2 regions of the Velazquezella soli genome follow, and region 1 is predicted to be linked to the other one. Evidence: predicted binding sites of a transcription regulator. Region 1 holds the regulator's gene; the other holds the start of a gene.
What was found. Region 1 encodes LexA, which represses DNA repair genes until DNA is damaged. Its sites were predicted from a motif close to TGTTCNNNNTGTGTTCNG; they were not measured.
Positions count from the first base shown of each region.

Region 2: AC0JZ8_RS06130 (nucleoid-associated protein) is a predicted target of LexA. The motif match lies at 2,254-2,271, and genes of this name have one in related genera.

Region 1 covers NZ_CDRNXF010000004.1:2,323,146-2,327,358, reverse strand. The annotation lists gene AC0JZ8_RS14735 (ComEC/Rec2 family competence protein) at 1-2,028, shown strand, start outside; gene lexA (transcriptional repressor LexA) at 2,009-2,728, opposite strand; gene AC0JZ8_RS14725 (VOC family protein) at 2,921-3,796, shown strand; gene kdsA (3-deoxy-8-phosphooctulonate synthase) at 3,801-4,213, shown strand, end outside.
Region 2 covers NZ_CDRNXF010000004.1:514,946-519,158, forward strand. The annotation lists gene AC0JZ8_RS06120 (recombinase family protein) at 265-816, opposite strand; gene AC0JZ8_RS06125 (hypothetical protein) at 1,087-2,064, opposite strand; gene AC0JZ8_RS06130 (nucleoid-associated protein) at 2,344-3,384, shown strand; gene AC0JZ8_RS06135 (hypothetical protein) at 3,350-4,213, shown strand, end outside.

The sequences.
Region 1 (4,213 bases):
GAAGCGGATGCACAGCGCCGCTGGCGCTATATCGTGAGGATCGAGCAGACATCTGAGCCCACGCTCGCTCGTCCCCCGCAGCGGGTGTCGCTTCTTGCCAGAAGCCAACACGAACCTGCAGACATCGGAGAGCGCGTTTCCGGCCGTGCCCGTCTGTCGCCACCCTCTGGCCCGGCGCTTCCCGGATTGAACGATTTCGCCTTCTCCTCCTACTTCGATCAAATCGGGGCCGTTGGCTTCTTTTACGGCGCGCCTAGCGTACAACCGGCGATCGATGACCAACCCGGGTTATGGTCGGACATGCAGCGAGGGCTTTTTGCGCTTCGCAGCGCAATCGGCAATCGCATCCGCGATACGGTCAAGGGGGATGCGGGCGCTTTTGCTGCCGCAATCGTGACCGACGAGCGCCGTGCAATTTCCCGTGAGACGACCGAGGCGCTTCGTCTGTCCGGGCTGGCCCATATCGTCGCGATCTCAGGCCTGAACATGGCGCTGGCAGCCGGTATCTTCTTCGTCGGCGTCCGCTCCGTCCTGTCGCTGTTTCCAGGCTTTGCGCAGGCCTATCCGATCAAGAAGTTTGCCGCGTTCGGTGCGCTTGTCATGGCGACCGCCTATTACCTGATTTCCGGGTTCGGGGTTTCCGCCGAGCGGGCCTATATCATGATGGCGGTGATGCTGGTCGCCGTGCTCGTCGATCGACCCTCCATCAGCCTTCGCAACGTCGCCCTTTCGGCAATCATTATCCTCGCCATCTCGCCGTCGGAGATTTTGGGTCCGAGTTTCCAGATGTCGTTTGCGGCAACCGCGGCACTGGTGGCAGGGTTCGCCCTCTGGACGCGATATTTCGCGAAAGGTAAGGAGGATACAAAAGGTAGCAACCGGTGGATAACGGGTGTCGCGGCGACGTTCCATTTCATTGCCGGGATCGTGGTGACGTCGCTGATCGGCAGTACTTCGACGTCGATCTATTCGATCGAGCATTTCCACCATCTGACCACCTACGGCGTCGCGGCCAATCTCGCGGCCATGCCGATCATTTCCTTCGTGGTGATGCCGGCAGGGCTTGTTGGCATGTTGCTGATGCCGTTCGGGCTGGATGCTCCCTTTCTGTTCATCATGGGCGAGGGGTTGCGGATCGTCATTCGCATTGCCGAGATCGTCGCCGCATGGGGCGGCGATATTGCCATCGGCCGGCAGAACCCGCTTTTCCTGCCGCTGGCGACGGCAGGCTTTCTGCTTCTGACGCTGCTGCGCACGCAGATGAGGCTGAAAGGCGCGCTGTTCATGGCGGTGGCTTTGGTCTTTGCGGTCCGCTCAGGCTCGGCGCCGAGGCCTGATATCGTCATATCCGAAGACGGCGCATCGGTCGGCGTGATCAAGGACGACAAGATCACCCTCAATCGAACCCGACCGCCGGGATTTATCTTCGATCAATGGCGGCGAGCGCTGGTGCTTGAGACCGGAGAACAACCGCTCGCCTTGCCGGTTCTTGCCTCTTCGGAACCAGCGGGAGGTGCCAGCCTTGCGAAAAGCGATGACAAACGCCCTAGACCACATTCGCGACCGGATTTGACGGGCCGGGAAATCGAATATGTCAGGGGCTTTCTTCAAGCATTCACGCCCGGACGATTTGCCTGTCTGCCGAAAATCCTGTGCGCGGTGCAGACTGCTCAGGACATCCGGATCGTCACTGTCGAAGACAACCGATACACCGGTCTTGCCTGCGATTTCGGTCGGATCATCGTCTCGCCCGGCGCACGCTTCGATACTTGCCGCTCCGGCGCCTTGCTTCTCAGCGGGCGGACGTTGCGCCGGACTGGCGCACTGGAAATCACCATTATTCCGAACGCGACAGCGCCAGACATCAAGATTACGGCGGCGATGCGAGACAGCGCACAGACCTCAAGCCGTCCGTGGAGCGTCCACCGGTTCTATGACTGGCAAACGCGACAATTCGACTTTGGCATCCCGGAGGCTGTTGCTGCGCATCTCCGGGATGACAGCGTTCTCAATGATAGCGGCGAATAAGGCCGACAAGCTTGCCCTGGACCTTCACCCGGTCGGGCGGGAAGATGCGGGTCTCGTAAGCGGGGTTTGCCGCTTCCAGTGCGATCGAGGCACCCTTGCGGCGAAACCGCTTCAGGGTCGCTTCTTCCTCATCGACCAGGGCAACGATGATATCGCCTGGACTTGCGGTGCTGGTATTCTTGATGATGACGGTATCGCCATCGAGGATGCCAGCATCGATCATCGAATCGCCCTTCACTTCGAGCGCGTAATGATCGCCGGAACCCAGCATCTCGATCGGAACGGCGATGTCATGGGTGTTGTTCTGGATCGCGGAGATCGGCACGCCGGCAGCGATTCGACCCATGACCGGGATGTTTGTCGAGAACGGATTGTCCGCCATGACCGGCGCCGGCTTCTGAGCGACGACCGGTTGCGTTTTGCCAAGGCTTCCCTCGATGACACTGGGAGAAAAACCCCGTCGCGGATGAAGGTTCGCCACATAGGCGTCAGGCAGCTTGATCACTTCGAGCGCGCGTGCTCTGTTCGGCAGACGGCGAATAAAGCCACGCTCCTCGAGCGCGGTGATCAGCCTATGGATGCCGGACTTCGATGCAAGGTCGAGAGCGTCCTTCATTTCGTCAAACGACGGCGGCACGCCTGATTCTTTCATCCGCTCGTGGATGAACAGAAGTAACTCCTGTTGCTTGCGTGTCAGCATGGATGGGACCCTCAGAATTGGAAACAAATGCAGAACGGACGCTATATGTTCTATCTGTGTTCCGCAAGCCCCAAATTTTTGCTCAAGAATAGTCTCATTTCAGCGTTCGATCACGTATTCAGTTCGTGCGCAGCACTTGCCGAGTTTCCCGCGATAGCCAATGTTCTGCGGAATAAGACTTTGGGGGTGTAAGTGGGTAACAAGTCAGTCGATCATTTGGTTCTGCCCGTTGCAGATCTGGCGTCAGCGCGGGGGAGGTTGACCGCTCTCGGCTTTACTGTGGCACCTGAAGGTGTTCACCCTTTCGGCACAGCCAATGCCTGCATATTCTTCGCGGATGGCTCGTATCTCGAGCCGCTGGCCATTGTGAACCGTCGGCAAGCCTCGCTTGCGGCAAAACGAGGCAACGTGTTCACCGATCGCGACATCCGCTTCCGCGGCCAGCGGAAAAGGGAAGGTCTATCGGCGGTGGTCGTCGGGACGCAGGATGCAGCGGCCGATCATATCCGTTTTGTGGACGGGCACATGTCTGCGGGCGAGATGCTTCAATTCTCCCGCCCGATGCAGTTGCCCGATGGTGGGGAGAGCGAAGTCTCATTCCGTCTGGCGTTCGCGGCAGTCCCCGAGGTCGATGACATCTTGCTGTTTTCCTGCCAGCGAATGGCCGCATTACCGGCAGATCGCGGTGGTCTTGATGAGCACGCAAACGCCGTTACAGGCCTTCGAGAGATCGTATTTTCTGCAGATGACCCGCTGGAGTTTCTGCCGCTTTTCGAAACCGTGTTCGAGACGCAACCCGAGCAAGGGAAAGACGGTCTGTGGATCGCAGCTGCCAATGCCGGCATCCGCATTCAATCCAACGACACGTTCAGCGACGAGTTCCGGTCTTCGATGAAGCCCTTGTTATCGTCGCGCCTCGCTGCGCGCGGGATCATCTTCAAGACCACCGATCTCGCCGTGACAGAGATCACCCTTGCTGCTAATGACGTCGCATTCATCCGCAGGGATGGCCGCGTGATCGTGTCGGCAGCCCCGGGGCAAGGTGTGGTTTTCGGTTTCGAGGAATAGTGAAATGACAGTCTCCGCCAATTCTGAAGTGTCCGTGGGCGAGGGGAGTTCGAAAGTCGTTTTCTCAAACACGGCAAAGCTCTCGCTGATTGCCGGTCCCTGCCAGATGGAAAGCCGTGATCATGCTTTCATGATCGCCGGCACGCTTGTCGAACTCTGCAAGAAACTCGGCATCGGCCTCGTCTACAAATCCTCCTTCGACAAGGCCAACCGCACGTCGATCTCCGGCAAGCGCGGCATCGGCTTGGACAACGCGATGGCGATCTTTGCCGATCTGAAGACGGAATTCGGCTTTCCCGTTCTGACCGACATTCACACTGAAGAGCAATGCGCTCTCGTGGCGGATACGATCGATATCCTGCAGATCCCCGCCTTCCTGTCGCGCCAGACGGACTTGCTCGTCGCGGCCGCAAAGAC
Region 2 (4,213 bases), 1.8 Mb from region 1:
TGGGTTTCATACGATAACGGGCGCAGGTTCAACCGTGCCTTGCTCTCTTGTCTGCGGGAAAGGAAGTTCAAAGTCCTCTAGGCTTGAGGAGAATTCTTATCGTTTTTGCGAGTTCAACGGCGCGACTTCACGCGAGGAATTTGAACTCGCTGCTCGAGTGTGGGCAGCGGATTAATATGATCGGATGTCGATACGCCTTGGCTCGGGGCAGGGCGGGCCTCTTGTCCAGTTCTTACACAATTTACGAATTCAGTGGTGCCAGGTTCAAGAGCTCCTCGAATCGACGACCCGATAGACCTGCATACGAGAGCACCCTACCAATTTGGATATTGCCGAAGCACCCATACCCTCCGAATGCAGTCGTTTGATAAGGATGTGATCCAGGCGAGCCTTGCCGCCCTTGTAGACCTGCAAGCATTTAGCTCGCTCAATACCTTCGCGCTGTCGTTCCTTTATGAAGCGACGCTCCATCTGAGCGACCATACCGAGCACGGTAATAATCACATGTCCCATTTCGCCCCGTGTTGATACGTGGGGGTCGAGGATAGTGACATATGCGCCCCGCTCCTGGCAGTCGTGTACGATGTTGAGCACATCGCGCGTATCGCGGCCAAGCCTATCTAACCGGGTGACAACAAGCTCATCACTTTCGCGAAGGAACTCGATGATTGTTGCTAGTTCTGTACGGCCTTCGCGACTACCACCGGAAATTTTCTCGGAACGAATGATTTCGCAGCCTTCAGCGCGAAGGCGGTCATGTTGAACCTGCAGATCCTGATCGATGGTACTGACGCGAGCGTAACCAATGCGGGCCATGTGTAACCTTCAACTTTAGGCCTGAAACTAACTCGTCGCAAATAGGGTACGTCAACCCAGATGTTACGGCGCCGCCGTCACCTGTCGATATGGCACGCCAGGGTATACCCCATCGCTACAACGTCGCGTGCGCTCGATACTAGCGCAGCAGCGTCAGCTTAACCGGACGAACGGCTCCGCAGCGATACGATAGGCCTTGATCGATGCCATCGAGTACCCGATCTAGCTGCCAATGCTCCGATTGCCTGACAATCCAAAGCAGCTATCCTGCTACTCCCGCCGCTCATCGGCGGAGCCAAAGGTTAGGTGTACGGTGCTGATTGGACCTTCAGGCCAATCTGGCGAGCCAACCTCAGAATCGTCGCCACCGCCTCCATCGTCTGCGCTTGCAAGTTCAGGCGTATCATGAATAAACCCAATGACATTGACATTGCCGCGGGCGAGTTTGCTATGCTTAGACATAGGGCGTGCCGCCGTCACCCGAAGTAACTCATCCACGGTGAACGACCAATCGTCCGAACCACCCCTAACTGCCTCTCGGCTGCAGGCAGCATTTCCTGTCGCCATACCGGCGATATAGTCGGCGAGTGGAATAGGGAACTTGAACCAGGGCGCGGTTCTCTGCGCGACTTCGTGCCGCCATTTGGGAGGACTGCTGGTGAGGTCTATACCGCCGTATTCGGCAGTATAGACGGGCGACCCAATCCCTGGGACCCCGCCGAAGTCCCGGCTGCGCGTGTCGTAACGATTATCAATGAACGTAAAAACGGGTTGCCAAGCAAGTAACTCATGCTGGACCCACTCCTTGCCTAAAGGTTTGATGATTCCACCTTTGAGCATCTTCGCTTGAACCAGCACAGCGCGCCGTTCGTCTACATTGGCAACGGGATCAACATGATCAATGACGATCAATAGGTCCGCCAGTTCGCACCGTCGTGGCGTCGTTCCGCCGAGGTAATTGGGATGTGGCACCGGTGCGAAAGTAACGTGTGGACGCGAATGGCAAAAAACTGCCCGAAGGTCGATCCTATAGCCTAAAGCTTTAAGGATCGGCGACCAAGCCGCGGCGATCCCATCAAATCCGTCGAGTGTCAACGTACGCACTGCTGTGACTTCGCCGCTGGGTTTAACTGTGGAAGCGCCACCATAAGCTAACACCTTAGCAATGACTGGAGCAGCAGCGGTAGCGAGAACACTAGTGAGTGAAAAGGGTAGCATAGGTGACTTCCAGAATTCGGCTTGGTTCATGTTACTCTGACGTTTCCATATCGGATAAATATGGATCGCGTAGGAAAAGCGTCTAGATCAAGCCTCCTGTTGCAGCCGGCCAATTTTTGCTTTCGTTGCATTCAAGTTCTCGGCCTGAACGGCTGATGGTCCGCTTATCCTTCTGAGAGTACGGGTTGCCTGGCGCCAATTCTCCTTGACGAAGCTTTTTGGAACATATAAAGAACATGAGCCTGCTGTATTGGCTGCTGTGTGTGTGTCTGATATACCTCTGGTGGTATAGCTTGGGGGAGCGACCGCATGATTGAGCCCGGTAATCTCAACGACATCGTCATCGAACGCATGATTTTCCATGTCGTCGGACCAGAGGATCACAATCTCGTGCTGCTCGAAGAAATCGACCCCGGCGATCATGCTGACTTCTTCGTTGATCGCATCCGGACGGCGTCCTCTGGTGTCATGTTCGACTTCGTCGCCGCGTCGCCAGTATTGGCGTCGCTGCTTCGGATCGAGGAGGAGCCTGGCCGCTTCGCGCAGGAGACCAAAGATCTTGCGACCCTGTTCAATACAATGCATTCCGGCGCTGCGAGCGTTGGTGTCTTCCTCATGTTCCTCCTTAGCGTTGGAGGCGAGCGCCTCTACGCGATCATCAAATATGATCATGAGGAAGTGCTTTCCTACACGATCGAGGAGGAGGATGATTTACGCCGCGCGCTCATCGCCGCGCTGACCAGCACCTTCGTCCGGTCACCTGACGCGTTGCAGAAGGCGGCAATCATCCGTCTTACCGGAGCGGGCGGCGAGCTTTCAGTTCGCGATCGCGTAGCGCCCAGTAAGATCACCCGCTATTTCTCTAGCTTCCTGGGCGCCCGGCGCCGGTTCCAAGCCAACCAACTCACCACGACGCTCTCCGACATAGCGAAGAGGACTGCCCGTAAGCATGCTGGCACGCTCGGGCCAGCTGTGATGAGCCAGCTCAACCGGCGCGTTTACGAGGCAGTCCAGGCGCAGCCCGGCTTCGATCCCCGCAATCGAGAACCGTTCCTCGCGGCAGTATTTGGGCCGTTGCCGGAGGACTCGCCTGTGCGCACTACCTTCGATAAGGAGCTTCGCAATTCGCGGGTCGAAAATGAGGTGTTCGATTTCGACCGCGACGCAGTGCCGCGGCCACGGCGCAAGCATATGGTCACTGACGAGGGCATCGAAGTTATTTACGACCGGCAGTTTGAAGATCGCGTCCGGCGCGAAGCCTTGGCAGGCGGCGGCGAGCGCATCGTGATCGAAACCGGCGGGATTAGGGTTGAGGATGACTACGCCGAAACGCGTCCGCGCCTGCGCTGACGCTCTAGCTGCTTGCGGTGGATCCCTGAGCGAACGCATCGATCGCTTGGACGTGCGCGGCACGCCTGATGCGCCATTGCGTGCCGAGCTTGCGGGCGCCGCCGCCGCTTGGCGCAATGGCGGTTATGGCGACTTCGAAGCAATCGACGCTCTGGGAGAAGCTGTTTCGATTTCTGCCCTGGAGGAGAGCGACGGCGAAGTGCGCGTAAGCTTTATTAAGGCACCTACGGCCTCGACCTACTATTTTCTATTCGCCCGTGGGCTCACAACTCTGATTGACGATCGCGACAAGGCCGCGCTTGCCCGACGCGTGCTCGTCGCCGAGGACTTCCTGCCATTCCGCACGGTACAGTGCATCTTCGAGCCCTGGACTGAGATAGTTGCCGATGCACCTGAGGGCGACGAGCCGACCTTGCCCGTGCCGCGCCGCATCGTGCGTGATCAATTGGCAGTCGTGCCCTTGTCGGTCGGACCGCTGCTTCTAGCGGTGCCGCCCATATCCGCTGGGGAAGTCCAAGAAACGGCCCAGCTTATGACAAGCGGAGAGGCGGCGGTTGACGCTGCGGCGTCGGCCGACGCGCTCAGAGTGAGTAGTGATCGACCAGACGAGCAAACAAGCAAGACGCAAGATGCCTCCTATCAGAGCAGAGCCATTGGAGGCAATCGTGCGCCTGCGACCACGGCCGTTGTCGACGTTCCGCCCGCGACCGTCGTCGCGGAACTCGCTACAACGACGGAGGACCAGAGCGAGGCCCGGCTTAGCGCGGTCTTTAAGATTTGGCGCGGTGCGGTACTGCCGCAGTTGCTCCTATGCCTCGCCGACGAGGTC